DNA from 2 places in the Streptomyces cyslabdanicus genome. Region 2 is predicted to be linked to the other one. Evidence: riboswitches for the same ligand, from Rfam matches in the RefSeq annotation. Region 2 holds a riboswitch; the other holds the start of a gene.
What was found. A riboswitch is a leader RNA that binds a small molecule or an ion and turns the genes downstream of it on or off. The one in region 2 is predicted to bind ZMP and ZTP.

Region 1 (14,327 bases), on a different contig from region 2:
GCCGAGCCGGGCGACAGCGGCGGTCCGCTGTTCTCCGAAGGCATCGCGCTGGGGGTGACCTCGGGCGGCAGCGGCGACTGCACGACGGGCGGTACGACGTTCTTCCAGCCGGTCACCGAGGCGCTCTCCGCACTGGATGTGCGGCTGATCGTGTCCGACGCGCGGCAGGGCACGGGGCAGAGCGCGAAGCCGTCCGCCCCCGCGACCCACGGCGCCCTCGCGCCCGGCGGGGCCTCCCCCGGCTCCTCGGCGCCGGTGACCGGCGCCGCCGACGGCACCACGCCGCTGTCCCGGCTCTCCGACCCGCGCGCCGTCGGCCCCGGCCTCCTGGTCATGGGCGGCAGCCTGATCGCCCTGGTCGCCACCCGCTGGATCCGTACGGAACGGGACCGCAGGGCCTACCAGAGGTACTACTCGGCGACGTGGAACTGACGGAGGGCGGTGACGGCCTGCCTGTCGGCGGAGGTCGAAGGGCGGAGGTCAGGGCCGCGTCAGGCCGCCTTGGCGGAGTGCGGGGCGGCCGCGGCCCACTCCATCACCAGGCGCTGGTACTCCTCGCGCTGCTCGGTGGTCAGGATCCCTCCCGACCTGCGCCACAGCGCCCGGATCTCCTCGTTGACCTCCGCGGCCGATCGCTCGGAGACGGGTTCAACACTGGTGGACATGCCGTGCAGCATATGCCGCCCGACGTGAAGGCGCCGTGAATAAGTATGACCGATACCGGCATATCGGACCGTGTCGCTCATCACTTGACGCGCTGCCCGCCCTGAAGGACGGCGCCGCTCAGGTCCCGGGCTTGCGGCCGTAGACGTACACGGCGTTGCCCTTCTTCAACAGCGACCAGTACTTCTTGGCGTCCTTCTTCGTCATGTTCACGCAGCCGTGCGAGCCCGGCGGGTTCCACATGCTCAGGCTGACGGAGTGGAACGCCTCGCCGCCGTCGAAGAACTGGCTGTAGGGCATCGGCACGTTGTAGAGCGTGGAGTAGTGGTCGATGTGCCGCCAGTAGATCTTCTTCAGGCCGGTGCGGGTCGCGTACCCCTTGCGTCCGGTGCGCACCGGTACCGGCCCGTAGACGAGTCGGCCGCCGTCCTGGATCCAGCTGAGCTGGAGGGTGAGGTCGACGCAGGCGATACGGCCCTTGTTGACCGGGCACTTGCCGCTCTTGTTGGGCTTCTTGCCCACGGCCTTCTGCTTGTTCATGAGGTCCATCACGCCCCAGGTGACGGGACCCGCGTAGCCGATGTTCGGGGTGATGCCGTGCTTGTTCTGGAAGGCGCGTATGGCCTTGCAGTCGGCGGCCGACTGCCGTCCGTCCACCGGCCGCCCCAGGAACTTCTCCACCTGCTTCTGGTTCGGCCCCGTCTGCGTCGTGCAACTCGCCGCCTGCGCCGGTGCGGTACCGAGCGCGAGTGTGAGCGGCGCCACCAGTCCCGTGACGCCCAGTACGACCGCTCCCCGCCTGCCGATGTCCCTCATGTCGAGCTCTCCCCCTCGGTGCGTTCCGGTGCTTTCCGACACCTAGACCACGGAGGGGGCGCATCGGTTGTGAACCGTCGCATGCCGATACGAAACGGTGACACTCGCCCGGCCGTCGGGGCCGCGGGCGGTTCCACTCAGGTGTCGGCCTCTTCCCGCTCCGCCTGAACGGCCGCGCGGAAGGCGGTGTTGACCGCGGTGAGTCCGCCGTCCACGGTCAGCGTGGTGCCGGTGATCCAGGCCGCGTCGCGGGAGGCGAGGAAGGCCACCGCGGCGGCGATGTCCTCCGGTTCACCGATCCGGCCCAGCGGGTACAGGCTGCGTACCCGGTCGAGTTCGGCCTCCCGTCCCTCCCAGGCCGAGGTGCGGACCGTGCCCGGCACCACCAGGTTGACGCGGACCCCGCGGGCGGCGGCGTGTCCGGCGAGGGGGCGGGTGAGCGAGGCCAGCCCGGCCTTGGCCGCGCTGTAGCCGTGGTTGCCGAAGTCCTGGAGGCCGTTGACCGATCCGATGCTGACGATCGCTCCTCTGCCGCCCGCCGCCAGGTGGGGCAGGGCGGCGCGGCAGCAGCGGTAGGCGCCGGTCAGGGTGACGTCGAGGTCGCGGGCCCACACCGCTTCCGGGTCGTCCTCGAACAGCGGGGTGTCGGGCGTGCAGTGCGCCGCGCAGTTGACCAGGACGTCGAGGGACCCGAAGGTCCGGACGGCCAGCTCCACGGCCGCCGGGACCGCGTCCCGGTCCGCGACGTCCAACGCGTGCGCCCGCGCGGTGAGTCCGCGCTCGCGCAGCGCCGTCGCCGTCTGCTCCGCCACGTCCCCGTCCACGTCGGTGACCAGGACCCCGGCCCCCTCCTCGGCCAGCCTGAGCGCGGTGGCCGCGCCGATGCCCCGGCCCGCGCCGGTGATGAGAACCCCGTGTCCGTGGAAGCGCCCGCCGTCCGTCATGCGCCGAACCTACTGCCACGAAGGGCCTCTTGGGCAGCAGCGCGCGGTACGACCTCGCCCTCCCGCGGCACCCTCACGGCTCCCCCGCGCCCCTCGGCACGGTGGCCTGCGGACCAGGAGGAGCGGCGGCCCGGCGGTTGCGGTCAGCGGTACCCGGTCGGGTCGGCCGGCCGGCCCGCGTCCTGGACCTCGACGAGGTAGCGCCAGGCGTCGGGACGGCTGCCGTCCAGGTCGGTGAAGCCGTAGACCCGGGCGAGGCCGCCGCTGGAGAGGGAGCGGCCGTTCCAGCGGGCCGCCTTCGGGTCCGCGGCCAGGGCGGCGACGGCGCGGCCCACGAAGCGCGGGGTCTCGGAAATGGCGAAGTGCGGGACGCGGTCCAGGGCTTCGCGCCAGTTGTCCTCGCGGACCCCGAAGTGGTCGAGCATCAGCTCCGAGCGCATCCAGCCGGGAGTGAGGGCCACCGCGGTGGCGCCGCGCGGGCCGAGTTCGTGGCCGAGCGCGAAGGCCATCCGCAGGACGGACGCCTTGGCGAGGTCGTAGAAGAAGTTGACGCGGTAGGTGTCCCGGTTGTACTCGGCGGTGCCGTCGGTCATCTCCACCACCAGGCCGCCGGGGTGGCGCAGCAGCAGCGGCAGGGCGTGGTGGCTGGTGATCGCGTGCGTCTGCACCGCGAGCCGGAGCAGCCGCAGTCCGTCGTCGAGGTCGTGCTCCCACACCGGGGTGTCCCACGCGAAGAGGTGCTCGGCGCCCCAGATGTCGTTGACGAGGACGTCGAGACGGTCCTGCTCGCGCGCGATGCGGTCCACGAGGGCGCGGACCTGGTCCGGCTCCAGGTGGTCGGCCGGTACGGCGATGCCGTGGCCGCCCGCCTCGGTGACCAGGTCCGCGGTGTCCTCGATGGTCTCGGGGCGGTCGTACTCCGAGCGGCGGGCGCGGGTGGTGCGCCCGGTGACGTAGACGGTGGCACCGGCGGCGCCGAGTTCCACCGCGATTCCCCGGCCCGCTCCCCGCGTCGCCCCCGCGACCAGCGCGACCTTGCCTTCCAGTGGGCCCGGCATGTCCGACCTCCCGATGCGTCCTGTGTCGTTGCCGCCATCAAGAATGCCGGGGAAACCGGACACCTTCTGTCGCCATTTTCGGGCGCGGGAGGCGGAGAGACGGAACGGGCCGCACGAGTGCCTCTCGGTCTCGTGCGGCCCGCCCTCCGGGTCGTCGGCTCCCGGTCCGGTCGTGCTCCGTCAGTGCCCGCGGGCGATCCACTCCTGAAGGTGCGGGGCCTCGGCGCCGATGGTGGTCGGGGCGCCGTGCCCGGTGAGGACCTTCGTCTCGGGCGGCAGCGTCAGCAGGCGGTCGCGGATCGAGTCGATGATCGTCGGGAAGTGGGAGTAGGAACGGCCGGTGGCGCCGGGGCCGCCCTGGAAGAGCGTGTCGCCGGTGAAGACCACGCCGAGTCCGGGGTCGTACAGGCAGACCGCTCCCGGGGCGTGGCCGGGCGTGTGCAGGACCTTCAGGTCGGCGCCGGCCGCCTCGATGACCTGGCCGTCGACCAGGTGCTCGTCGGGATCCCGGTTCGGGTGGGTCATCTTCCACAGCGGCAGGTCGTCGGCGTGCAGCCAGATCGTCGCGCCGGTGAGGTCGGCGAGCGCCGGGGCCGCGTCGATGTGGTCGTTGTGGGCGTGGGTGCACACGATGGCGGTCAGCCGGCGGTCGCCGACCGCCGCGGCGATGGCCTCGGCGTCATGGGCGGCGTCGATGACGACGGCCTCATGGTCGTCGCCGACGATCCACACGTTGTTGTCGACGTCCCAGGTTCCGCCGTCGAGCGTGAACTGCCCGGAGGTGACGAGGCGTTCGATACGGGCGGCCATCAGAGCACCACCACCGAGCGCAGCACGTCGCCGTGGTGCATCCGCTCGAACGCCTTCTCCACCTCGTCCAGTTGGATGGTATCGGTGACGAACTTGTCCAGCGGCAGGCGCCCTTGCAGATGCAGGTCGATGAGCATCGGGAAGTCCCGGGAGGGCAGGCAGTCGCCGTACCAGCTCGACTTCAGCGCCCCGCCGCGTCCGAAGACGTCCAGCAGCGGCAGGTCCAGCTTCATCTCCGGGGTCGGCACGCCGACCAGGACGACCGTGCCGGCCAGGTCGCGGGCGTAGAAGGCCTGCTGGTACGTCTCGGGGCGGCCGACCGCGTCGATGACGACGTCGGCACCGAAGCCGCCGGTCAGCTCACGGATGGCCTCGACGGCGTCGTTCTCCTTGGAGTTGACCGTGTGCGTGGCGCCCATGGTGCGGGCGGTCTCCAGCTTGCGGTCGTCGATGTCGACGGCGATGACCTTCGCCGCGCCCGCCAGGTAGGCCCCGGCGATCGCCGCGTCGCCGACGCCGCCGCAGCCGATGACGGCGACGGAGTCGCCGCGGCCGACGTTGCCGGTGTTGATGGCCGCGCCGATGCCGGCCATCACGCCGCAGCCCAGCAGCCCGGCCACCGCCGGGGAGACCGACGGGTCGACCTTGGTGCACTGACCGGCCGCCACCAGGGTCTTCTCGGCGAAGGCGCCGATCCCGAGCGCCGGGGAGAGTTCGGTGCCGTCGGTCAGGGTCATCCGCTGACGGGCGTTGTGGGTGTCGAAGCAGTACCAGGGCCGCCCGCGCAGGCAGGCGCGGCACTTGCCGCACACGGCCCGCCAGTTGAGGATCACGAAGTCGCCGGGCGCGACGTCGGTGACGTCCTCGCCGACCGACTCCACGACGCCCGCGGCCTCGTGGCCGAGCAGGAACGGGAACTCGTCGTTGATTCCGCCCTGCTTGTAGTGCAGGTCGGTGTGGCAGACGCCGCAGGCCTGGATCCGCACGACGGCCTCTCCCGGCCCGGGGTCCGGCACGACGATCGTCTCGACCCGCACCGGTTCGTTCTTTCCGGGTGCGATCACGCCGCGCACTTCCTGCGCCATGGTGGTGGTCCCTTCCGTCGAGCGATGTACGTCCCCCGACCCTACGTCCGACTGATCGGTAAGGGCACCGAGGGGCCCCTGATCTGCGCGGATGGGTGGACGGGCGGGGCGGCGGGGCGTGAGCGCCCGGCCTCCCCGGCGGTGGGCCAAAGGAGCTGGAACCCGCCGGCGGACGAAGCGCTCGCGGGCAGCGCGGTCCGGCCCGTGACCGAGACGGCGCGTCCGAGGGCGGCGGCCGGGCGTCGAGTGCGGGTCATGCCCTCGGCAACTCCGTCCGGGCCGGCCCGGACACGGTCCGCGGGCCGCGCTCACCCGTCGGGCGCAACGCCCGGACCGCGTTCGCACCACCGCGACACGCCGCACCGGATGCAGCAGTTCGTCGTGCGGCGCGCACGGCACGCGACCGCGGCGGGCCGGGTCGGTTAGGGTGAGGCGGGGCCGTGACTGGCGCTGAGGTGGAGCACCACCGGGGAGCGGCCCACGCAGAGTCGTGAGCCGCGCGCCTGGGCGATTTCCCTCGAACGCCCAGGAGTGGACCATGTCCCAGGCCCGTTTGATGGACGGCACCGCGCTCGCCCGCCGTGTCGTCGAGCAGACCGCGCAGAAGGCCGCCGCACTCACCGAGCGCACCGGTACGGCGCCCTGTCTGGCGACCGTGCTGGTCGGTGAGGACCCCGCCTCCGTCACCTATGTGCGGATGAAGCAGAACCGCTGCCGCAAGGCCGGCATCGACTCCCGCCGTGTGGTACTTCCGGCCGCGACCACCACCGAGGAGCTGGTCGGCACGCTGCGCTCGCTGTCCGGGGATCCCGCCGTGCACGGCATCCTGCTCCAGCATCCCGTCGGCGAGCACATCGACGAGCGGGCCGCGTTCGAGGCGATCGCGCCCGAGAAGGACGTCGACGGAGTCACCTGCGCCTCGTTCGCGGCGATGAGCTTCGGTCTGCCGGGGTTCGTGTCCTGCACCCCCGGCGGCATCCTGCGGCTGCTCGACGCGTACGACGTCGAGCTCGGCGGGCGCCGTGCCGTGGTGGTGGGCCGCAGCGCGATCCTCGGCAAGCCGGTGGGGATGCTGCTGCTCGCGCGGGACGCGACGGTGACGTACTGCCACTCGCGGACCTCCGACCTGGCGGCCGCCGTGCGCGAGGCGGACATCGTGGTCGCCGCCGTGGGCCGGCCCCGGCTCATCCGCGGCGAGGACGTCAAGCCGGGTGCCGTGGTGATCGACGCGGGCTACAACCCGGGCAACGTCGGCGACGTCGACTTCGACTCCGCCGTGCAGCGGGCCTCGCTGATCACCCCGGTGCCCGGTGGTGTGGGCCCGATGACGATCGCCACGCTGCTGGAGCAGACCGTGACGGCCGCCGCCCGGCAGCAGGGCGTGTGACCGGCGCGTCCCGGGTGGTGCCCTCGTCCCCGGCCCGCGGCGGGGCCCGAGCAGGGGGTGATGGCGCCGACACCCGTCGGGTCGTTCACGGGCGGCGGGCGGCCGCGCGGCCATACTGACCGTCGTGCGCGTAGCGATCATGACGGCGGGATCCCGGGGCGACGTGGCCCCCTTCACCGGACTGGGACACGGCCTGGCTCTCGCGGGTCACGAGGTCACCCTGGTCACGCACGCATGCTTCGAACCGCTGGTCGCGGGCTCGGGCCTCGGCTTCCACCCACTGCCGGTGGACCCGCGGGCCGAATTGGAGTCCTCGCGCGGCCGGGGGCTGCACCGCAGCGCGACCGGCGCGGGCAAGGTGCTCCGCGCCGTGGGGCTGGTGCGGGCGGCCATCGGCCGGATGACGGACGACCTGATCACGGCGGCCGAGAAGAGCGACGTACTGGTGCTCGCCGGCTCGCTCGGGCCGGTCGGGCACGCCATCGCCGAGGGGCTGAACCTGCCCAGCCTGGGCGCCCACCTCCAACCCCTCTCCCCCACAAGGGAGTTCGCCCCTCCGCTGCTGGGCGGCGGACACTGGGGGGCGGCCGCGAACCGCCTCGCCGGGCACGGCGTGAACCTGGCCGTGGAACGGATCTTCTCGGCGGCCGTACCCGCCGTGCGGGCCCGGCTGGGGCTGCCGTCCGCCCCCGCCGGCACCGGGTGGCTCGGCCGCCGGGGACAGTACCGGCCGGTGTACCACGGCTTCAGCCCGCTCGTGGTGCCCAGGCCCCGTGACTGGCGCGGTGCGCTCCAGGTGTGCGGGTACTGGTGGCCGTACGACCGTTACACACAGCTCCCCGACGGTCTGTGGGACTTCCTCGACTCGGGGCCCCCACCGGTCTACGTGGGGCTGGGCAGTGCCACCGTGCCCGACCCCGGGCGGTTCAGCGACACCCTCGTGCGCGCGCTGCGCCGGGCCGGGCTGCGTGGTGTGGTCCAGCGGGGCTGGGCCGGTCTTGAGGCGTCCGGCGAGGACATGCTGACCATCGGCGAGGTACCGCACGCGGCGCTCTTCCCGCGGCTGGCGGGCGTGGTGCACCACGCCGGGGCGGGCACGACCGCGGCCGGGCTGCGGGCCGGCGTCCCCGCGGTGCCCGTGCCCGTGCAGTTCGACGAGGGCTTCTGGGCCGATCGGCTCGTCGGTCTCGGCGTGGCACCCTGCGCGGTCCCGCTGCGCGGCCTCACCGCGGACCGCCTCGCCGCGGCCCTGATCCGGGCCACCCGGGACTACGGGCACCGCGAACGGGCGCGAGCCCTCGGCGCCCGCATCCGCGCGGAGAACGGCCTGGCGCCGGTACTGGGCGCGGTCGAACAACTCGCCCGCTGAGCACCGCCTCCGGGCCGCCGCCGACCGGACACCCGCGGGCCGGCGGCGGCTCCGCCGGTCCGCGGCGGCCGGGTCAGCGGCCCACCCGGCAGGTCAGGTTGAGCAGGTACTCCTTGCGGTCCAGTGGGTTGTGGTCGGTGCGGGGGCGTTCGGGGACCGTGTCGCCCGTGACCGGGGCGTAGTGGTCGAAGGCGCTCTCCAGGTCGCCCTCGCCGCGGGTCAGCCCCGGCAGCCGCTGCTCCAGCGCGTGGACCCGGGCGGCCGGGACGCCGCCCTCCAGGAGGCACACGGAACCGCGGGTGACCGTCGTCCGCGGCACGGCCCGCAGTGCGGACAGCACCGGCAGCAGGGCGCCGAGCATGTCCGCCGGGGCCTCGACGCGGAAGCGGTGCACCGGCTCGTGGACCAGCGTGCCCGCGCGGCGCAGCGCCTCGATCAGCACCAGCGGGGTCAGGCCCCGGAAGTCGGCCCCGGTGCTCGACATGCTCTTGTCGAAGCCCTGGTGGGCGTGGCTCTGCCGGGGGCAGTAGCCGCAGTGGGTGAGGGTGACCGTGCAGTCGGTGACCTGCCAGCCGTGCAACCCCTGCCCGAGGGTCTCGCGCACGGTGTCCTCCACCGCCTTGAAGAAGGCGTACGGCATCGCGCCCAGCTCGACCTCCAGGCGGAAGCCGACCCCGGAGCCGGCCGGCGCGGGGTCGACGCGCAGTCCGACGGTGGCCAGGAAGGGGTTGCCGCCCTTCTTGACGAACTCCGCGGCCGCGCCCGTGCCCACCGGCCGCTCGACGCACAGCGGCGTCGTCTCCCGGAAGGAGACGGACAGCCCGAACTCGTCGTCGAGCGTGGCCTGGAGGACCTCCTTCTGCACCTCCCCGTAGAGGGACACGGAGGTCTCCTGCCGCAGCTCGTCGTGGCGCAGCCCGATCAGCGGGTCCTGTTCGGCCAGCCGGGTGAGCGCGAGGTGCAGGGCCCCGCCGCTCACGCCGGGGCCCGGTACGACGACGGTCTCCAGGGTCGGCGGCGCGAAGAAGCGCTCGCGGGCCGCGCCGGGTTCGCCGACGGCGTCGCCGATCCGGACGTCGGCCAGGCCCCACAGTCTGGCGATGCGCCCCGCGGACACGGCGTCGGCGCGGACGTCCGTGCCGTGGTCGAACACGCCGATCGCGGTGACCCTGCCCTCCGTGCGGGCGTCACCGTACGGCACCCGGTCCCGCACCCGGAGCGTGCCGGAGAGCATCCGCGCGTACGCCACCTTCTCTCCCGCGAGGCCCCGCTCGACCTTGAACACGGTGGCCGAGACGGGTCCGCCGGGGTCGCCGCCCGCGGCGGGCAGCAGTTCCTTGATGCCTGCGACCAGTGCGTCCACTCCGGCACCGGTGATCGCGGAGCCGAAGTACACCGGGTGCACGAGGGCCTGCCGGGTCTGGGCGGCGAGGGCGGCGCGCAGATGGTCGCGGGAGAGCCTGCCGTCGACGTACGCGGCCAGCAGGTCGTCGTCGTGCTCGGCGAGGACGTCCGGCGCGGACGGGCCGAGGCCGGGGACGAAGCGGGCCTCGCGGGCGCCGATCCCCGTCACCCGCCCCATGGGCACGACGGCCGGTGTCAGCCGCCGGGCGACGGCGCGCAGCAGTTCCTCCTGCCGCGCGCCCCGCCGGTCGACCTTGTTGACGAAGAGCAGGGTCGGGATGCGCAGCCGCCGCAGGGTGCGCATCAGGACGCGGGTCTGCGCCTGGACGCCCTCGACGGCGGAGACCACGAGCACCGCGCCGTCGAGCACGCCGAGCACCCGCTCCACCTCGGCGATGAAGTCGGGGTGGCCGGGGGTGTCGATGAGGTTGACGGTCACGTCGTCGACCGGGAAGGAGACGACGGCGGACTTGATGGTGATGCCGCGCTGCCGCTCCAGCGCGAGGGTGTCGGTCCGCGTGCTGCCGGCGTCGACGCTGCCGATCTCGTCGATCACCCCCGCGGAGTGCAGCAGCCGTTCGGTCAGGCTGGTCTTACCTGCGTCGACGTGCGCGAGAATGCCGAGGTTGAGCAAGTGCACAGGGCGTCATGTCCTTCTTGATGGCGGGGATTCCTTCCGGGGTGGACATGGACGCTGTGCGCATGGGTGCTCCTCGCTCGGTGACGACGTGGTGACGTGCAGTGCAGCAGAGCCGGGAGCGTCAGGGCAATGGATTAACCGTCAACTAAGCCTTTCGCAGCACTCGCCGCCGCCCGGACGCGGTCATAGAGTGACGTACACCACCCGGTCGGCGACATTTCGCCCATTCCCCAACCCTGCCCATACGGTTCCCTGGAGGGAACATGGCCCACATCTCGGTCACGGTGGACGGCACGGTGTACGAGGACGAGGTGGAACCCCGTCTTCTGCTGGTCCACTATCTGCGCGACCGCCTCGGACTGACCGGTACCCCGATCGGCTGCGACACCTCGAACTGCGGAGCCTGCACGGTCGAGCTGGACGGCGCGAGCGTCAAGAGCTGCACGGTGCTGGCGGTCCAGGCGGACGGCGGCGTGGTGACCACGATCCAGGGGCTGGCGAAGGACGGCGAGTGGACGGACCTCCAGCGCGCGTTCCACGAGCGGCACGCGCTCCAGTGCGGCTACTGCACCCCCGGGATGATCATGGCCGCGCGCGATCTGCTCCGGGAGAACCCCCGCCCCGGTCCCGGCGAGGTGCGCAAGGCGCTGGAGGGCAACCTGTGCCGGTGCACCGGTTACCAGAACATCGTCCGCGCGGTGCTCGCCGTCGCCGAGGGGAAGGCGGCCTCCGGTGAGCGGACCGGGTCCGCCCAGGAGGTGACGGCATGACCGACCAGGCCGTCGAACGCGAGGTCGGCAGGGCCCGGCTCCGCAAGGAGGACGCCCGGCTGATCACCGGTCAGACCCACTGGACCGACAACATCAGCGTCACCGGACTGCTGCACCTGGCCGTCCTGCGCAGCCCCATGGCCCACGCCCGCATCGAACGGATCGACGTCTCCCCCGCCCTCGAGCGGCCCGGGGTCGTCGCCGCCTTCAGCGGCCGCGACCTCGCCGCGGGACTGGGTTCGCTGCCCTGCGCCTGGCCGGTCACCGAGGACATGGTGCTGCCGGACCATCCGCCGGTCGCGGTCGACGAGGTGCGCCACGCCGGTGACCCGGTGGCGGTCGTGGTGGCCCGCGACCGGTACGCGGCGGCCGACGCGCTGGAGGCGGTCGAGGTCGACTACGAGCCCCTTCCGCCGGTCCTGGACCTGGAGGAGGCGCTCGCCGAGGACGCCCCGCTGGTCCACGCCGAGAAGGGCACCAACCGCGCCTATGTGTGGCCGTTCAGGACCGGCGAGGACTTCGAGGCCGTCAGGCAGCTCGCCGACGTCGTCGTCAAACGCCGCTACCGGCAGCAGCGCCTCATCCCCAACGCCATGGAGCCGCGTGCGGTCGTCGTCACCCCGCTGGCCGCCTCCGGGGAGTTCACGGTGTACTCGGCGACGCAGATCCCGCACATCCTGCGGGTCATGCTCTCGGTGGTCACCGGCGTGCCCGAGCACAAACTGCGGGTGGTCGCGCCCGACGTGGGCGGCGGCTTCGGCTCCAAGCTCCAGGTGTACGGCGAGGAGGCCATCGCCGTCGAGGTCGCGCGCAGGCTGGGACGGCCGGTGAAGTGGACCGAGTCCCGCTCCGAGGGCTATCTGGCCACCCACCACGGCCGCGGCATGATCCAGGACGTCGAGATCGCCGCGACCCGCGAGGGCCGGCTGCTCGGACTCAAGGTGGACCTGCTCGCCGACATGGGCGCCTACCTGATGCTGGTGACGCCCGGCATCCCGATCCTGGGCGCGTTCATGTACCCGGGGATCTACAAGATGGACGCCTACGAGTTCCACTGCACCGGCGTGTTCACCACCCGCACCCCGACCGACGCCTACCGCGGCGCCGGGCGCCCGGAGGCCACGTACGCCATCGAGCGGGCCATGGACGAACTGGCCGCCGAGGTCGGCCTGGACCCGGTGGAGGTGCGGCGGCGGAACTGGATCCGGCACGAGGAGTTCCCGTACACCTCCGTCGCGGGCCTGACCTACGACAGCGGGAACTACGAGGCGGCGACCGAGAAGGCGCTCGCCCTGTTCGGGTACGACGACCTGCGCGCCGAGCAGCGCGGGCGCGACGAGCGCGGGGACAGCGTGCGCCTGGGCATCGGGGTGTCGACGTACACGGAGATGTGCGGGCTGGCGCCCAGCCGGGTGCTGCGGGACCTCAGGTACTCGGCCGGCGGCTGGGAGGCGGCGGGCATCCGCATGCTGCCCACCGGCAAGGTCGAGGTGGTCACCGGCACCAGCCCGCACGGGCAGGGGCACGTGACCTGCTGGAGCCAGATCGCCGCGGACGTGCTGGGTGTGCCGTTCGAGGACGTCGAGGTGCTGCACGGCGACACCCTGGCGGCGCCGCAGGGCATGGACACCTACGGCTCGCGCTCGCTGGTCGTGGGCGGTTCGGCGGTGCACAGGGCCGCCGAGAAGGTGGTGGACAAGGCGCGGAGGGTCGCGGCGCACCTGCTGGAGGCCGGCGAGGACGACCTGGAGTTCAAGGGCGGCGTGTTCTCGGTGAAGGGCTCGCCCGAGGCGCGCAGGACCATCCAGGAGGTCGCGTTCGCGACGTTCACCTCGCACGACGTGCCCGACGGCATGGAACCCACCCTCAACTCCGAGTACCTGCTCGACCCGGAGAACTTCTCCTACCCGCACGGCACCCATCTGTGCGCGGTCGAGGTCGACACCGAGACCGGGCAGACCCGTATCCGCTCCTACGTGTGCGTGGACGACGTGGGCCGGGTGGTCAACCCGGCGATCGTCGAGGGGCAGGTGCACGGCGGACTGGCCCAGGGCATCGCGCAGGCGCTGTACGAGGAGGCCGTGTACGACGCGGAGGGCAACCTGGTCTCCGGCACGATGGCCGACTACCTGGTGCCGTCGGCGGCGGACCTGCCCGAGTTCGTGACCGACCGGACCGAGACGCCTGCGGTCTCCAACCCGCTCGGCGCCAAGGGCGTCGGCGAGGCGGGCACCATCGCCTCGACCCCCGCCGTCGTCAACGCGGTCGTGGACGCGCTGCGCCCGCTGGGCGTGCACGACGTGCGGATGCCGTGCACCCCCGAGCGGGTCTGGGAGGCCGTGCGGTCCGCGCGGTCGGCTCAGTCGTCCACTTCGCCGGGGAAGGAGGCCTCGGCATGATTCCCGCCGCATTCGACTACGCCCGCCCGACCAGCCTCGACGAGGCCGTACGCACCCTCGCCGAGGCGGGCGAGGACGCCAAGGTGCTGGCCGGCGGGCAGAGCCTGCTGCCGCTGCTGCGGCTGCGCCTGGCCTTCCCCGAACTCGTCGTCGACATCGGGCGGATCCCCGGGCTGCGCGGGGTCCGCGAGGACGGCGACACGCTCTCCATCGGCGCGCTGACCACGCACCACGATGTCGTCCGCGACCCGCTGGTGCGGCGGCACGCGGGCCTGCTCGCCCAGGCCACCGGGACGGTGGCCGATCCCGCCGTACGGCACCGGGGCACCCTCGGCGGCTCGCTCGCGCACGCCGACCCGGCCGGGGACCTGCCCGCGGTGGCGCTGGCGCTGGACGCCGAACTGGTCGCCGAGGGGCCGGGCGGGCGGCGCGCTATCCCGGCGCGCGAGTTCTTCGCCGACTATCTGCAGACCGCGCTGGCCCCCGACGAACTCCTGGTGGAGGTACGGGTGCCCAAGCGGGAGGGCTGGGGGTTCCACTACGAGAAGTTCCACCGGGTGGCCCAGGCCTGGGCGATCGTCGGCGTGGCCGCCCTGGTGCGGCGCGAGGCCGGGCACATCGCCGAGGCGCGGATCGGCCTGACCAACATGGGCGCGACCCCGCTGCGGGCCACGCCGGCGGAGGAGGCGCTGGCCGGTGCCGGGGACGCCGACGCGGTGGCGCGGGCCGCCGGGTCGGCGGCCGAGGGCACCCGGCCCTCGCGGGACGCGTCGGCCTCGCCCGAGTACCGGGCGCATCTGGCGCGGGTGCTGACCAAGCGGGCGGTCCTGGCCGCCGCCGGAATGGGGTGAACGCCGATCACTTCCCTGGACAGCCCCGAGCAGGTGCGCTCCCGCCTGGAGCAGACCGGCTACCTCGTCGACGACGGGCTCGCCGTCGCCTGCTTCCTGGCGCTGCGGCTGCACCGGCCGGTCTTCTGCGA
Region 2 (14,327 bases):
CGGGGAGACGGGGGCGCGGCCACCGGTACGGGGCCGTCCGGACGACAAGTGGCGCGGGACAGGTGTGGGAGCCGCGGAACCGGGCACGCGGACAGTACCCCCCACGGGAGTCCGGTTTCCGGCAACCCCCATATGGCGGCCGCCTTCGTCCCTCCTCTCCCGGACGGGCGGCCGCCTCTCCCACGTCACCGGGCCGTCCTGTGGGCCGGGCCACAGGGCCCCGGCCCATAGGGATCCCGGAGAGGCGATAGCCTGACGGCTGGATCTCTCTTGACGCCAAGAGATCGATCATCCGTTGGTGATCGGTCGTCGCGGCGCCGCCGGCCGGCGCCGGCGGCAGGATCCCGCACCCCGGGGCAGGGACGCCCCACCGCCAGCTGTCATACGGAGAACGCCATGACCCGCACTCCCGTGAACGTCACCGTCACCGGCGCGGCCGGCCAGATCGGTTACGCCCTGCTCTTCCGCATCGCCTCCGGCCAGCTGCTCGGCGCGGACGTGCCGGTCAAACTGCGCCTCCTGGAGATCACGCCGGCGCTGAAGGCCGCCGAGGGCACGGCCATGGAGCTCGACGACTGCGCGTTCCCGCTCCTTCAGGGCATCGACATCAGCGACGACCCGAACGTCGCCTTCGACGGCACCAACGTCGCCCTCCTCGTCGGCGCCCGCCCGCGCACCAAGGGCATGGAGCGCGGTGACCTCCTCGAGGCCAACGGCGGCATCTTCAAGCCGCAGGGCAAGGCCATCAACGACCACGCCGCGGACGACGTGAAGGTCCTGGTCGTCGGCAACCCCGCGAACACCAACGCGCTGATCGCCCAGGCCGCCGCGCCGGACGTGCCCGCCGAGCGCTTCACCGCGATGACCCGCCTCGACCACAACCGGGCGCTGACCCAGCTCGCCAAGAAGACGGGCTCGACGGTCGCCGACATCAAGCGCCTGACCATCTGGGGCAACCACTCCGCGACCCAGTACCCGGACATCTTCCACGCCACGGTCGCCGGCAAGAACGCCGCCGAGGTCGTGAACGACGAGAAGTGGCTGGCCGAGGACTTCATCCCGACCGTCGCCAAGCGCGGCGCGGCCATCATCGAGGCCCGCGGCGCCTCGTCGGCCGCCTCCGCCGCCAACGCCGCCATCGACCACGTGCACACCTGGGTCAACGGCACCGCCGAGGGCGACTGGGTCTCCATGGGCATCCCGTCGGACGGCTCCTACGGCGTCCCCGAGGGCCTGATCTCCTCCTTCCCGGTCACCTGCAAGGACGGCGCGTACGAGATCGTCCAGGGCCTGGAGATCAACGACTTCTCCCGCGCCCGCATCGACGCCTCCGTCCAGGAGCTCTCGGAGGAGCGCGAGGCGGTCCGCTCCCTCGGCCTGATCTGAGAGCGGTACGGCCCGCTCCGTCACGCCCCGCACGGGCCCCGCTGCCGGTTCTTCCGGCCGCGGGGCCCGTGGCCGTTCTCGCCGCCGCCGTCGCGAGCACATACCGCTTTCACGGTGCGCCGCCACCCCCTATGCTGATCCACCGTCACCTCACTGGCCGTCAGATGACGCATCACGCATCGGGGGAGTCGCGTGAGCACCGCCCACGTACCACCGCAGCCGCAGCCGCAGCCGCAGCCGCAGCCGCAGCCGCAGCCACAGTCGCCGAGCCATGCCGGCGTGCCGCCTTCGCTCCCGTCGGTGCCTCCGCACGCCAGTGAGGCCACCCGGCTGCTCTGCGCGGGCACCTACCTGGATGCCGGCTACCGGGACCGGGTCATCGAGGAACTCCACCTCAACGAGCAGCGGTTCGTGGCGCCTTCACTGGGGCTGGACACGGCACGCGTCCTCGCGCACGCGTTGCGCGCCCGTCGTCTGGAACTGCAGTGGGCCGGGGCGACCCTCGGCGTGTGGGTGGCCGGAGCGATCCTGACCGGCGGTCTGCTCGCCGAATTCGCCTGGGCCGGTGTGTACCTCGCGATCGCGGCCTGGGCCCGGGGTCGGGAGAAGCAGCCGCCTCTGTACCGGCGGGTGCTCGCGTTCTTTCTGCGCTGGGCGGGCCGGTTCCTGTTCGTCTTCGGGCTGTTGGGCATGGCCGGCGCGGCCTTCGGCGGCGCCGACGACGGCCTGTCGCCGTACAACTCCTCCGGCGGTCTGTACGACGCCGGCTCCTCCGGCCTGCTGTCGGACCTGCTGACCGCGGCGAGCATCGGCGTCGAGCCCTGGCAGGGCTGGGCCACGCTCGTGCTGCTCGTGCTCATCGCGCTGTGCGAGGCCGCACGGCGGGGCTGGTTCGCCAAGGCCCTGGTGGAGGAGCTGTCCCGGCACCGCTTCCCGGACGCGGGCGGCGACCCCGCCGAGCGGGACCAGGGGCAGCGGTTTCGCCGGCTGAGCGATCGGATCCGGGTGGAACAGCACGGGCAGCTGATCATGTACCACGAGGCTCGTCCGTTCTGCGGGGCCGGTGAGGCGTACGAGACCTGGGCCCTCGCGGTCGAGCTCAAGCCGGACGCCCTGCGGAAGCAGCAGCCGCTCAGCAACCGCGCCGTCCTGGAGAAGATCCGGCCGCGGCTCGAACAGCTGCGGCTGCCCGCCGAGCACGCGGGGACCTCGGCGCGCGACCGGCTGCGCGCCCTGGAGATCGACGAGTGCGTGTTCCTGCCGGCCGAGGGCCTGCTGGAGCGCGCGGAGGCGCCGTATCACCCGCAGGCCGTCGAGGAGCACCTCACGCGCGCGGTGGAGGAGGGCGGCGAGAAGCGGCGGCACTTCCTGCGCATCCGGGTCGGGGGCTGGGACGAGGAGCTGGTCGTCACGGTCTTCGTCCGGGTCCACACCCAGGGCCGCATGCTGGTCCTGGAGATCGCCCCGCACGTACTGCTTCCGGTGCGGGAGGACTTCAAGGAGGCCGACCGCACGGCGCACCGCTTCCACCACAACAGCCGGCTCGGCAAGGCGGCCGCCGCCGTCCCCCAGGTGCCGCGCTCGGCGGCCTCCTCGCTGGCCACTCTCGGCAAGGGGGTGGCCTACGCGTGGCGGCTGCTCACCGGCGGCTACGCGCACGCGCTGCCCGACGGCCCCGCCCTGTCGGTGCGGGAACTGGGCTCGGCGCCGGCCGGTTCGCAGTTCCAGGACATGGACGTCTCCCGTTATCTGAAGAGCATCCAGGACCGCGTCGCGCACGGAGTGCGGGCGGCGCTCGCCGAGTCCGGCTACCAGACCGGCGAGTTCGTGCAGCAGGTCAACAACATCAGCAACGGCGGCGTGCACATCGGCCGGGTGGAGGGCAGCACCTTCGCCGTCGGCGAGCACGCCTCCGCCTCGGCCACCACCGGCGGCCCCGCGCCGCAGAAGGGATCCGGCAGCGATGTCCACGGATGAGCCGGCCGTCACCATCGCCGACGTCTCGCAGAGCACCTTCGCCATCGGCAGTCACGCGCACGCGGAGAGCCACCACCACGCGGCCGGACGCGATCCGGCTGCCGAGGAACTGCTCGCGGCCGTGCGTGAACTGCGCGCCGACCTCGCCCGGATCCGGGCCGACGACCGGACCCGGGCACTGGACGGAGAACTGGCGGACACCGAGGACGAGATCAACCGGACCGGTACCACCGGCGAGGGCAGACGGCAGCGGCTGCGCGAACTGCTGAACGACGCGCAGGCGGTGTTGTCCGTGTTCACGTCGGCCGGGGCCGTTGCCGGACTGCTGGGAATGTGACCGGACCGCTGGTGTGACCGGACTGCTGGGAAGGTGAGGGGAGCGGCGTGAGCCACGGGGGCGGACGGTTCTGGAACGAGGAGACCCAGCGCTGGGAGGACGCCACCGCGCGTCCGGCCCGGGCAGCCACGCCCCCGCCGCCGGCCCGGCCGGACCATGCGCCGCCGGCGCCTTCGGCGGTGCCACCGCCACCCGCGGAGTTCGCCGGCCCGCCCGCGGCGCCCGGGCCCGACGCCGGATGGCAGCCGCCGACGGTCCTCGGGCCGTCCGTCCCCCAGCGCCGGAACCCGGAGCGCGCGCTGTGGTGGAAGGTGGCGGCGGGGGCCGCCGTGGTCGGGATCGCCGTCGCGTTCGGCGTCCTGAGGCTGACCGGCGGGGACGGATCCGACGCCGCCCGTACGGAGACGAGCCCGCCACCCACCGCCGGCGTGCCGGGTGCCGACCGGTCCCCGGCGACCGGAAGCGCCGCCCCGGACGAGTCCTCACCCGACGACACGGCGACCGCCACCTCCGCGCCCACCGTCCCGCCCGACGGGTACCACGTCGTCGACGACCCCGCCGGGTTCACGATCGCCGTACCCGACGGATGGCAGCGCAGCGAACGCTCGAACGGCATCTTCTACGCCACGGACGACGACCACCGGCTGCTGCAGATCTTCGTCATCACGGAAGCCGGGATGACGCCGTACGAGGCCGTTCTGGCGTCGTCCGAGAACCTTGCCGGGCAGCCCGCCTACGAGGAGATCAGCGTGGACCAGGTCGGTGCTCCGGCCGGTGCCTCCAGCGCGGTCGGCGACGACGCGGCCCGGCTGGTGTACGCGTACGACAGCGACAAGCTGGGGGAGCGCCGGCAGGCGGTGGAGTACGCGTTCACCGCCGACGACGGCAAGAAGTACGCCGTACTGGCGGCCTGCCCGGCCACGGACTGGCCCGCGGCGCAGCGGGACGCCGACACGGTCCTGAGCACCTTCGCGACGCGCTGAGGTTCGCCCCCGTGCGGGACGTCACTTGTACTGCCCCGGCGTGTAGTGGCCCGGGACCGCGCGGGTCGTCACACCGAACCGGTTCCAGGCGTTGATCACCGTGATCGCGGCGATCAGACAGGTCAGCTCGGCCTCGTCGAAGTGCGCGGCGGCCCTCTCGTACACCTCGTCCGGCACGAAGCCGTCGGTGAGGACGGTGACGGCCTCGGTCAGCTCGATCGCCGCGAGCTCCTTCTCCGTGTAGAAGTGGCGCGACTCCTCCCAGGCGCCGAGCTGCACGATCCGCTCCACGCTCTCGCCGGCCGCGAGCGCGTCCTTGGTGTGCATGTCCAGGCAGAACGCGCAGTGGTTGAGCTGCGAGGCGCGGATCTTGACCAGCTCGCGCAGCCGCGGGTCGAGGCCCTGGCCCGCGGCCGCGTCCAGCCGGACCATCGCCTTGTAGACCTCGGGGGCGTGCTTGGCCCACTGCATACGGGGCTCGTGCTCGGGCGCGTACGCGGGGGCGCCTTCGGGGGTGTCCGTGTGTCCGCCGGTGTTCGTCGTCGTAGCCATACACCTGACCCTATGAGCGAAGCAGCCCAGGAGTATGGTCCATTTCCATGGCGGAATCATGGGCCACTCTGGGCCTGGACCTGCATCTGGAACCGGCCGGTCCCGGCCTGCGCCGAGGCCTCACCGACGCGCTGCGCGAGGCGGTCCGCACCGGCCGCCTGGCCCCCGGAACCCGGCTGCCCTCCTCCCGCACCTTCGCCGCCGACCTGGGCGTCGCCCGCAACACGGTCGCCGACGCCTACGCCGACCTGGTCGCCGAGGGCTGGCTGACCGCCCGCCAGGGCTCGGGCACGCGCGTGGCCACGGGGGCACCCGCCTCGCCGTTCGGGCCGCCGCCGGGCGCGGACGTCCGGCGGACCGGCGCGGCCCCGCACCCCCGGGAGCGCCCCCGCCCCGTTCACGACCTCGTCCCCGGTACCCCGGACCTCGCCTCCTTCCCCCGCACGCAGTGGCTCAAGGCCGCCCGCCGCGCCCTGGCCACCGCGCCCCACCACGCCCTCGGCTACGGCGACCCGCGCGGCCGGCCCGAACTACGCACCGCCCTGGCCGGCCATCTCGCCCGGGTCCGCGGCGTCCGCACCGACCCCGACCACATCCTGGTGTGCGCGGGCTTCGCGCACGGACTGCGGATCCTCGGCACGGTGCTGCGGGCCCGCGGCGTCACCACGGTCGCCGTCGAGTCGTACGGCCTCGACGTGCACTGGGACCTCCTGGCCCGGACGGGCCTGCGCACCAGCCCCCTGCCCTTCGACGAACTCGGCACGGTCACCGGCGAACCGACCGGCTCCGGGGCGGTCCTGCTCACCCCCGCCCACCAGTTCCCGATGGGCATGCCCCTGCACCCCGACCGGCGCGCGGCCGTGACCGAGTGGGCCCGGCGCACCGGCGGCCTGATCCTGGAGGACGACTACGACGGTGAGTTCCGCTACGACCGCCAGCCCGTCGGCGCGCTCCAGGGACTGGACCCGGACCGCGTGGTCTACCTGGGCACGGCGAGCAAGTCCCTGGCCCCCGGCCTGCGCCTGGCCTGGATGGCCCTGCCCCCGTCCCTGATGGCCGAGGCCACGGCCGCCAAGGGGAACTCCGACACCTGCGGGGTGCTGGACCAGCTGACGCTCGCGGAGTTCATCACCTCCGGCGCCTACGACCGTCATGTGCGCTCCGCCCGGCTGCGCTACCGCCGCCGCCGCGACGCCCTGGTCGAAGCCCTCGCCGTCCGCGCGCCCGACGTCCGCGCCACCGGCATCGCCGCGGGCCTGCACGCCGTGCTGCGACTGCCGCCCGGAACGGAATCCGCGGTGGTCCAGGCGGCCGCCTGGCAGGGCCTCGCCCTCCAGGGCCTGTCCCGCTTCCGCCACGAGCAGGCGGAAGTGGCGCCGCTGGACGCCCTCGTCGTCGGCTACGGCACCCCAGCGGACCACGCGTGGGCCGCGGCCCTGGACGCCCTGTGCCGGGTACTGCCCTGACGGCCCGCCGGGCCGGAGGTCACCCCTGTGCGGCCGACGCCTCCTGGGCCGGCCCTTCCAGCCCTTCCGCCTCCGGTGCCTCCCCGAACCGCGCCAGCGCCAGGGCGCCCGCCACCGCCACCGCGAAGCCGAGCACCGCGAGCCAGGCCAGACCCTCGCGGGTGCGGTCGCCCAGCCACACCACCCCGACCGCCGCGGGGCCGATCGTCTCGCCGATGACCATGCCCGCGGTGGCCGTGGTCACCGAACCGCGCTGGAGGGCCGAGGTCAGCAGCAGGAAGGCGGCTCCGCCGCCGAGCAGCAGGGCGTAGGTTGCCGGGTTGGGGAACAGCGCCGACGGGGCGAGCGAGTCGATCAGCCGTACCGCCACCTCGACCACGCCGAAGCCGAAGCCCGCGCCCAGGCCGAGGAGCAGGGCACGGACACGCTCGGGCAGGCGGCCGGCGACCGCTCCGAGCAGCAGCACCGCCAGCGCCGCCCCGAGCATCGCCCACCTCAGCGCCGTCGAGCCCTGCTCATGGCCCTCCGCGCCCGAGGCCAGCCCCAACAGGGCCAGACCGGCGCAGACGACGCCCACCGCCGACCACTCCACCGTGCTCAGCCGCACCCGCAGCAGCCGGGACGCGGTCACCGCCGTCACCGCGAGACTGGCGGCGAGGGCCGCGCCGACCACGTAGATCGGCAGCGAGCGCAGGGCCGCGATCTGGAACAGGAACCCGAGGCCGTCCAGGCCCAGGCCCGCCAGATACCGCCACTGCCGCACCGCCCGCAGCAGAAGTGCCGCCTCCCCGCCCCCGCCGCTGTCGGCCGCGGCGCGTGCGGCGACGGCCTGAAGCACCGTCGCCGCGCCGAAACACACCGCCGCGCCGAGCGCGCACACCATTCCGAAGACCACGAGGCGACTTTAGGGGACTCCGGGCAGAGGACGGTCACCCGCTACACGCCGAGCACCGCCCGCAGCCGGGCCAGCCCCCAGTCCAGGTCCTCCCTGCCGATCACCAGCGGCGGGGCGATCCGGATCGTCGAGGTGTGGCTGTCCTTCACCAGGACGCCCCGGTCCATCAGCTTCCGGGCGATCTCCCGCCCGGTCCCCAGCGACCGGTCCACGTCCACGCCCGCCCACAGCCCGCGGCCGCGCACCGCCCGCACCCGGCCCGTCCCGGTCAGCTGCCCCAGCTCGCGGTGCAGATGCTCGCCCAGCTCCGCGGCCCGCGCCTGGAACTCGCCCGAGCGCAGCATCGCGATCACCTCCAGCGCCACCGCGCACGCCAGCGGGTTCCCGCCGAACGTCGACCCGTGCTCGCCCGGCCGGAACACGCCCAGCACCTCGCGCGAGGACACCACCGCCGACACCGGCAGGATCCCGCCGCCCAGCGCCTTCCCGAGCACGTACACATCCGGTACCACCCCCTCGTGCTCGCACGCGAAGGTACGGCCGGTGCGCCCGAGCCCCGACTGGATCTCGTCGGCGACGAACAGCACGTTCCGCTGCCGGGTCAGCTCCCGCACGGCCGGCAGATAACCGGCCGGCGGCACCAGCACCCCCGCCTCGCCCTGGATCGGCTCCAGCAGCACGGCGACCGTGTTCTCCGTCATCGCCGACCGCATCGCCGTCAGGTCCCCGTACGGCACGATCTCGAAGCCCGGCGTGTACGGCCCGAAGTCCGCCCTGGTCACCGGGTCGGTGGAGAAGCTGATGATCGTCGTCGTGCGGCCGTGGAAGTTGTTGCCCGCGACCACGATCTTCGCCATCTCCGCGGGCACGCCCTTGACCCGGTACCCCCACTTCCGGGCCGTCTTCACGGCCGTCTCCACCGCCTCCGCGCCCGTGTTCATCGGCAGTACGGACTCCATGCCGCACAGCTGGGCCAGCCGTTCGCAGAACTCCGCGAACCGGTCGTGGTGGAAGGCCCGCGAGGTCAGTGTCACCCGCTCCATCTGCGCCTCGGCCGCCTCGATCAGCCGCCGGTTGCGGTGCCCGAAGTTCAGCGCCGAGTAACCGGCCAGCAGATCGAGGTACCGGCGGCCCTCCACGTCCGTCATCCACGCGCCCTCCGCCGTGGCGATCACCACGGGCAGCGGGTGGTAGGTGTGTGCGCTGTGGGCGTCGGCGGCGGCGATGAGGTCTTCCGTGGCGGTCACGGCGGCTCCCGAGGACGAGGGGCGCCTCCCGGGGAGGGGAGGTTGTCCTCCTTCCTATCCTCGCTCGCATGGCGGACGGGGGAACTGCGCCGTGGGGTGCGCCCGGTAGGCTGACGGCGGGCCGTGACTGGCGCGCTGGGATGGGACCGACCATCGGGGAGCGGCCCGAGCCGAAAGTGTGCCGTGCGCCTGGGCCGTAACGTGAACGCCGATGCCACGTCCGGAGGTCCCGATGCCTGAGAACACCGCGCCCCTGTCCAACGAGTCCACCGCCTTCCGTGCCGCCCTCGACGTGATCCGCGCCGTCGAGCCGCGCGTGGCCGACGCCATCGGCCAGGAGGTCGCCGACCAGCGCGAGATGCTCAAGCTGATCGCCTCGGAGAACTACGCCTCCCCGGCCACCCTGCTGGCCATGGGCAACTGGTTCAGCGACAAGTACGCCGAGGGCACCATCGGCCGCCGCTTCTACGCCGGCTGCCGCAACGTCGACACCGTCGAGTCGCTGGCCGCCGAGCACGCCAAGGAACTCTTCGGCGCCCGCCACGCCTACGTCCAGCCGCACTCCGGCATCGACGCCAACCTCGTCGCCTTCTGGGCCGTGCTCGCCCAGCGCGTGGAGGCCCCCGCCCTGGAGAAGGCCGGGGTCCGCCAGGTCAACGACCTCTCCGAGGCGGACTGGGCCGAACTGCGCCAGGCCTTCGGCAACCAGCGCATGCTCGGCATGTCCCTGGACGCCGGCGGGCACCTCACCCACGGCTTCCGCCCGAACATCTCCGGAAAGATGTTCGACCAGCGCTCCTACGGCACCGACCCGGCCACCGGCCTCCTCGACTACGACGCCCTGCGCGCCTCCGCCCGTGAGTTCAAGCCGCTGATCATCGTCGCCGGCTACTCCGCCTACCCGCGCCTGGTGAACTTCCGGATCATGCGCGAGATCGCCGACGAGGTCGGCGCCACGCTCATGGTCGACATGGCCCACTTCGCGGGCCTGGTCGCCGGCAAGGTCCTCACCGGCGACTTCGACCCGGTCCCGCACGCCCAGATCGTCACCACCACCACCCACAAGTCCCTGCGCGGCCCGCGCGGCGGCATGGTCCTGTGCGACGACTCCCTCAAGGACCAGGTCGACCGGGGCTGCCCGATGGTCCTCGGCGGCCCTCTCCCGCACGTCATGGCCGCCAAGGCCGTCGCCCTCGCCGAGGCCCGGCAGCCCTCCTTCCAGGACTACGCCCAGCGCATCGTCGACAACTCCCGAGCCCTCGCCGAGGGCCTGACGCGCCGCGGCGCCACCCTCGTCACCGGCGGCACCGACAACCACCTCAACCTGATCGACGTCGCCTCCTCCTACGGCCTCACCGGCCGTCAGGCCGAGTCCGCCCTGCTCGCCTCCGGCATCGTCACCAACCGCAACGCGATCCCGGCCGACCCCAACGGCGCCTGGTACACCTCCGGCATCCGCATCGGCACCCCCGCGCTGACCACCCGTGGTCTGGGCACCGCCGAGATGGACGAGGTCGCCGGCCTGATCGACCGTGTCCTGACGGCCACCGAGCCCGGCACCACCGGCAAGGGCACCCCCTCCAAGGCCCAGCACGTTCTCGACCCGAAGATCGCGGACGAGATCTCGCACCGGGCCACGGACCTGGTGGCGGGCTTCCCCCTCTACCCGGAGATCGACCTCGGCTGACCCGTCCCCGCCCGGGACTCACGGTCACAGGACGGACAGGGTCACTGGACTCACAAGTCGATCAGCTCCTGCCGTGGTTCCTCCCTCGGCGGTCCGGCGCCACGCCGGGCCGCCGTGCCCTCCGCCCAAGCGTCCGGTACCGGCTCCGTCCCCGTGTACGCCGGCCTCAGCAGCTTCTGGAGCTGGGCGAAGCCGGGCTCCCCGGAGTGCAGGACCGTCGTCCGCCCCGAACCGCCCGCGATGAGAAGCGCCACATCGGGGGTGCGCGGCTGTCCGTCCGCCCCGGCGGCTGCGGCGACCACCGGCACCCCTGACAGAAGCGCTGCCGCCACCGCTGTCAGCAGCAGGGCGGTGAGCCGCGACGCCGTACGCCTGCCGCGCGGTTCCACCCGGCCATCCCCTCTCGTCCCGCGCACGCGTCCTACACGTCCCGCAGTTCCTGCCGGGGGCCCGGGTCCCGCTCCCGCCGCAGGCGGTCGAGCGGAAGCCTCGGTACGAAGCGCCGCAGTACCAGCGCGAGCACCGCCCCGGCTGCCGCTCCCGGTATCGCCCACCACCAGTCGGTGCCGCCGTCCTCAGCGGACGGCACGCTCACCCGCACCGTCTGCGTCCCCTCGGCGTCGGGTCCGGTCTCCGGTGCCGCGGTGTCCGGTGCGGCCGTCTCGCCTTGCCAGGGCGCCGGGAAGATGCCGGTGTACCCCTGGTCCGAGGGGGAGGCCTTGCCCATCACGCCCAGCTTCGCGAGCAGGGCGCGCAGCCGGGCGGGCCGCTCGGCACGGTGCCAGTAGCCGTTCATGGACTCGGGCACGTTCGCCGCCGTGTGGATCCAGACGGCGTTCCCACGGGTCATCGGGAAGACCCGGTCGAACCGCCACGGTGATATGTCGTGCACCAGCCAGGTCACGTTGAGCTGCCGTGCGTGGACCAGATCGGCCTCGGGCGGCAGGTCGCGGCCGCCCGAGCCGGCCGGGCCCAGTAGCTTCTCCAACTGCCCGTACTCCTTCTCGGAGTAGTAGAGCGCGTGGGCCTGTCCGCTCTGCGGCGAGGTCACCAGCACACTGGTCGGGCCGCCGGCCGTCGCGGAGGACGCGCCCCACACCATCACGGCGAGCATCATCGTCAACGCGCCCAGGAGCGCGGTCAGTTCACGAACCCTCCATGTGCCCATCCGAACCCCCACCGGTCGAATCCGACGCGGCCCGCCCCGGGCCGCGCATCACTTCTGGTACACCGCCCGGCCCGCCGGGGTTCCCACCCTCTGGGAGCGAAGGCCGCCCGGAAGTCCCGGCCTCCAGCACGTCCGACCGGGCGATCCGCATCGCGTGCGCCTTGGACGTCACTCCCTCCAGCCGGAGCGTCACGGTGTCGTCGCCGGTCCCGTGCATCCACAGCAGCGTCGGGCCGGCGGTCCGCTCGTCCCGGGTGAAGCGGTGGCCGTCGGCGTCCAGCAGCCAGAAGCTGAGCAGATGCGGCCTCGGGAACCACAGGGCGGAGTCGAAGACGCCGTCGGTCGAGGCCGTGCCCAGCGGAATCCACTCCGGTGGTTCCCGCAGGCTCTTGGCGAAGCCGATGTCCAGCCGCTGCGGGTACTCGTCGAGTCGTATCGTCCGCCCCTGTTCGTGCCAGCACAGGGTCACCAGGAACCGCCCCCGCGGCTCGCCGGTCACCGTCACCGCGTCCGGCACGCCGAGCGCGTCGGGCACCAGGGGCTCGAAGCCGGCCTGCCGCCGCGCCTGCGCCAGGGACAGCGACCGGCCGCAGCCGGGGACCTCGGCGCCGGGTGAGGGCATCGCCGACGGGTCGTACCGCACCTCGACGCCGGCGAAGCCGAACCAGTCGAGGACCGCCGCCCGCACCGGGGGCGTGAGCGCGAGGACCGTCAGCAGACCGCACAGGGCCGCCGTCAGCGAACGCCACCGCGTCCGCGTCCAGTGCCGCACCGCCCGCAGCCGCTCACCCGCACGCGCCGGCTCGGCCACCGGGACCGGCACCTGTTCGGCCAGTATCTGCTGAAGCACCCGCTCCGCCATCGACTCGGACCCCGCCGCCGGAACCGCCGGGCGCGACGGATCTGCCGGACCCGACGGTCCCGGCGCGTCCAGCGAGCGTCCGAGCGCCCGCAGTTCCTCCGGCAGCCCGGGGGGCCCCGCCCGTCCCGCCCCCTTCTGTTCACGCACGTTCCTCACCCCCTTCCCGGGACCGGGCGTTCGGCAGCAGTCGGCCCAGCTTGCGCAGGGCGCGGTGGAGACGGGACTTCACGGTGCCCCGGGGCCAGCCCAGGGCCTGGGCGGTCTCCGACTCGTCCATCTCCAGCAGATAGCGGTAGGTGACGACCAGACGGTGCTCCTCGCTCAGCTGTTCCAGCGCGGCCAGCAGGGCGGCGCGGCGCTCCGTCCGCAGCGTCGCCACGGCGGGGTCCGCCGACTCGGGTATCAGCGGCTCGGCCTCCACGAAGGCCGCCTCCCGGCCGGCGAGCGTGCGTCGCCGGGCCGCGGCGCGCACTGTGTTCCTCGCCTCATGGGCGACGATCGACAGCAGCCACGGCCTGAAGGCCGAGCCGTCCCTGAACCGGCCCAGGGCGCAGTACGCCTTGACGAAGGCCTGCTGCACCACGTCCTCCGCGTCCGCCCCCGCCCCGAGCGCGGCGGCCGCCCTGAGCGCGATGCCCGTGTGGGCCCGCACCAGCTCCGCGTACGCCTCCGGCTCCCCGGCGCGTACGCGTGCGATCACCGCGGCCTCATCGACGATGCGGCCCCCCTCCCGCGTTCTCACACCCTTGTTACACCGCGCGGGACGATCCGGTTCCCATCTGTTTCCGACCGGTTCCGGATCGGGCTCTCTTACCTGAGAGAATGGTGAGCATGGCGACTGACCGACCCCGCGTGCTCTCCGGAATCCAGCCCACCGCCGGATCGTTCCACCTCGGCAACTACCTCGGCGCCGTCCGCCAGTGGGTGGCCCTCCAGGAGAGCCACGACGCGTTCTACATGCTCGCCGACCTGCACGCGATCACGGTCACGCAGGATCCGGCCGAGCTGCGCGCCAACACGCGGGTTGCGGCCGCCCAGCTGCTGGCCGCCGGGCTGGACCCGGATCGCTGCACGCTGTTCGTGCAGAGCCACGTCTCCGAGCACGCCCAGCTGGCCTGGGTCATGAACTGCCTCACCGGCTTCGGCGAGGCCGGCCGCATGACCCAGTTCAAGGACAAGTCCGCCAAGCAGGGCACCGACCGGACCTCCGTCGGCCTGTTCACGTACCCGATCCTCCAGGTCGCCGACATCCTGCTCTACCAGGCCAACGAGGTGCCGGTCGGCGAGGACCAGCGTCAGCACATCGAGCTCACCCGCGACCTCGCCGAGCGCTTCAACGGCCGCTTCGGCCAGACCTTCACCGTCCCGGACGCGTACATCCTCAAGGAGACGGCGAAGATCTACGACCTCCAGGACCCGACGACCAAGATGAGCAAGTCGGCGTCCACGCCGAAGGGCCTGGTCAACCTGCTGGACGACCCGAAGGCCACGGCCAAGAAGGTCAAGAGCGCGGTCACGGACACCGACACGGTCATCCGCTACGACCCGGAGACCAAGGCGGGCGTCAGCAACCTCCTGACGATCTACTCGACGCTGACCGGGGCGGGTATCGGCGAACTGGAGGAGAAGTACGCGGGCAAGGGCTACGGTGCGCTCAAGACGGATCTCGCCGAGGTCATGGTCGCGTTCGTGACGCCGTTCCGGGAGCGGACCCAGCAGTACCTGGACGACCCGGAGACCCTGGACTCGATCCTGGCCAAGGGCGCG

Region 1: another riboswitch for ZMP and ZTP. It lies ahead of ACTYVM_RS30935 (bifunctional 5,10-methylenetetrahydrofolate dehydrogenase/5,10-methenyltetrahydrofolate cyclohydrolase); the one in region 2 lies ahead of ACTYVM_RS33300 (glycine hydroxymethyltransferase).

Annotation. Positions count from the first base shown of each region.
Region 1 is NZ_JBQRUW010000058.1:16,471-30,797, reverse strand. Features, by position in the region: gene ACTYVM_RS30970 (S1 family peptidase) at 1-432, shown strand, start outside; gene ACTYVM_RS30965 (hypothetical protein) at 492-677, opposite strand; gene ACTYVM_RS30960 (L,D-transpeptidase family protein) at 784-1,479, opposite strand; gene ACTYVM_RS30955 (SDR family NAD(P)-dependent oxidoreductase) at 1,617-2,423, opposite strand; gene ACTYVM_RS30950 (SDR family oxidoreductase) at 2,567-3,481, opposite strand; gene ACTYVM_RS30945 (MBL fold metallo-hydrolase) at 3,662-4,291, opposite strand; gene ACTYVM_RS30940 (S-(hydroxymethyl)mycothiol dehydrogenase) at 4,291-5,376, opposite strand; ZMP/ZTP riboswitch at 5,807-5,892, shown strand; gene ACTYVM_RS30935 (bifunctional 5,10-methylenetetrahydrofolate dehydrogenase/5,10-methenyltetrahydrofolate cyclohydrolase) at 5,915-6,763, shown strand; gene ACTYVM_RS30930 (glycosyltransferase) at 6,903-8,132, shown strand; gene ACTYVM_RS30925 (GTP-binding protein) at 8,206-10,176, opposite strand; gene ACTYVM_RS30920 ((2Fe-2S)-binding protein) at 10,440-10,946, shown strand; gene ACTYVM_RS30915 (xanthine dehydrogenase family protein molybdopterin-binding subunit) at 10,943-13,345, shown strand; gene ACTYVM_RS30910 (FAD binding domain-containing protein) at 13,342-14,196, shown strand; gene ACTYVM_RS30905 (AAA family ATPase) at 14,203-14,327, shown strand, end outside.
Region 2 is NZ_JBQRUW010000066.1:33,280-47,606, forward strand. Features, by position in the region: gene ACTYVM_RS33260 (malate dehydrogenase) at 397-1,386, shown strand; gene ACTYVM_RS33265 (AbeC-like domain-containing protein) at 1,579-3,363, shown strand; gene ACTYVM_RS33270 (magnesium transporter CorA family protein) at 3,350-3,700, shown strand; gene ACTYVM_RS33275 (serine/threonine kinase C-terminal domain-containing protein) at 3,748-4,683, shown strand; gene ACTYVM_RS33280 (carboxymuconolactone decarboxylase family protein) at 4,705-5,235, opposite strand; gene pdxR (MocR-like pyridoxine biosynthesis transcription factor PdxR) at 5,283-6,701, shown strand; gene ACTYVM_RS33290 (hypothetical protein) at 6,721-7,584, opposite strand; gene rocD (ornithine--oxo-acid transaminase) at 7,638-8,843, opposite strand; ZMP/ZTP riboswitch at 8,957-9,045, shown strand; gene ACTYVM_RS33300 (glycine hydroxymethyltransferase) at 9,076-10,530, shown strand; gene ACTYVM_RS33305 (hypothetical protein) at 10,581-10,919, opposite strand; gene ACTYVM_RS33310 (hypothetical protein) at 10,952-11,698, opposite strand; gene ACTYVM_RS33315 (hypothetical protein) at 11,676-12,707, opposite strand; gene ACTYVM_RS33320 (RNA polymerase sigma factor) at 12,700-13,260, opposite strand; gene trpS (tryptophan--tRNA ligase) at 13,392-14,327, shown strand, end outside.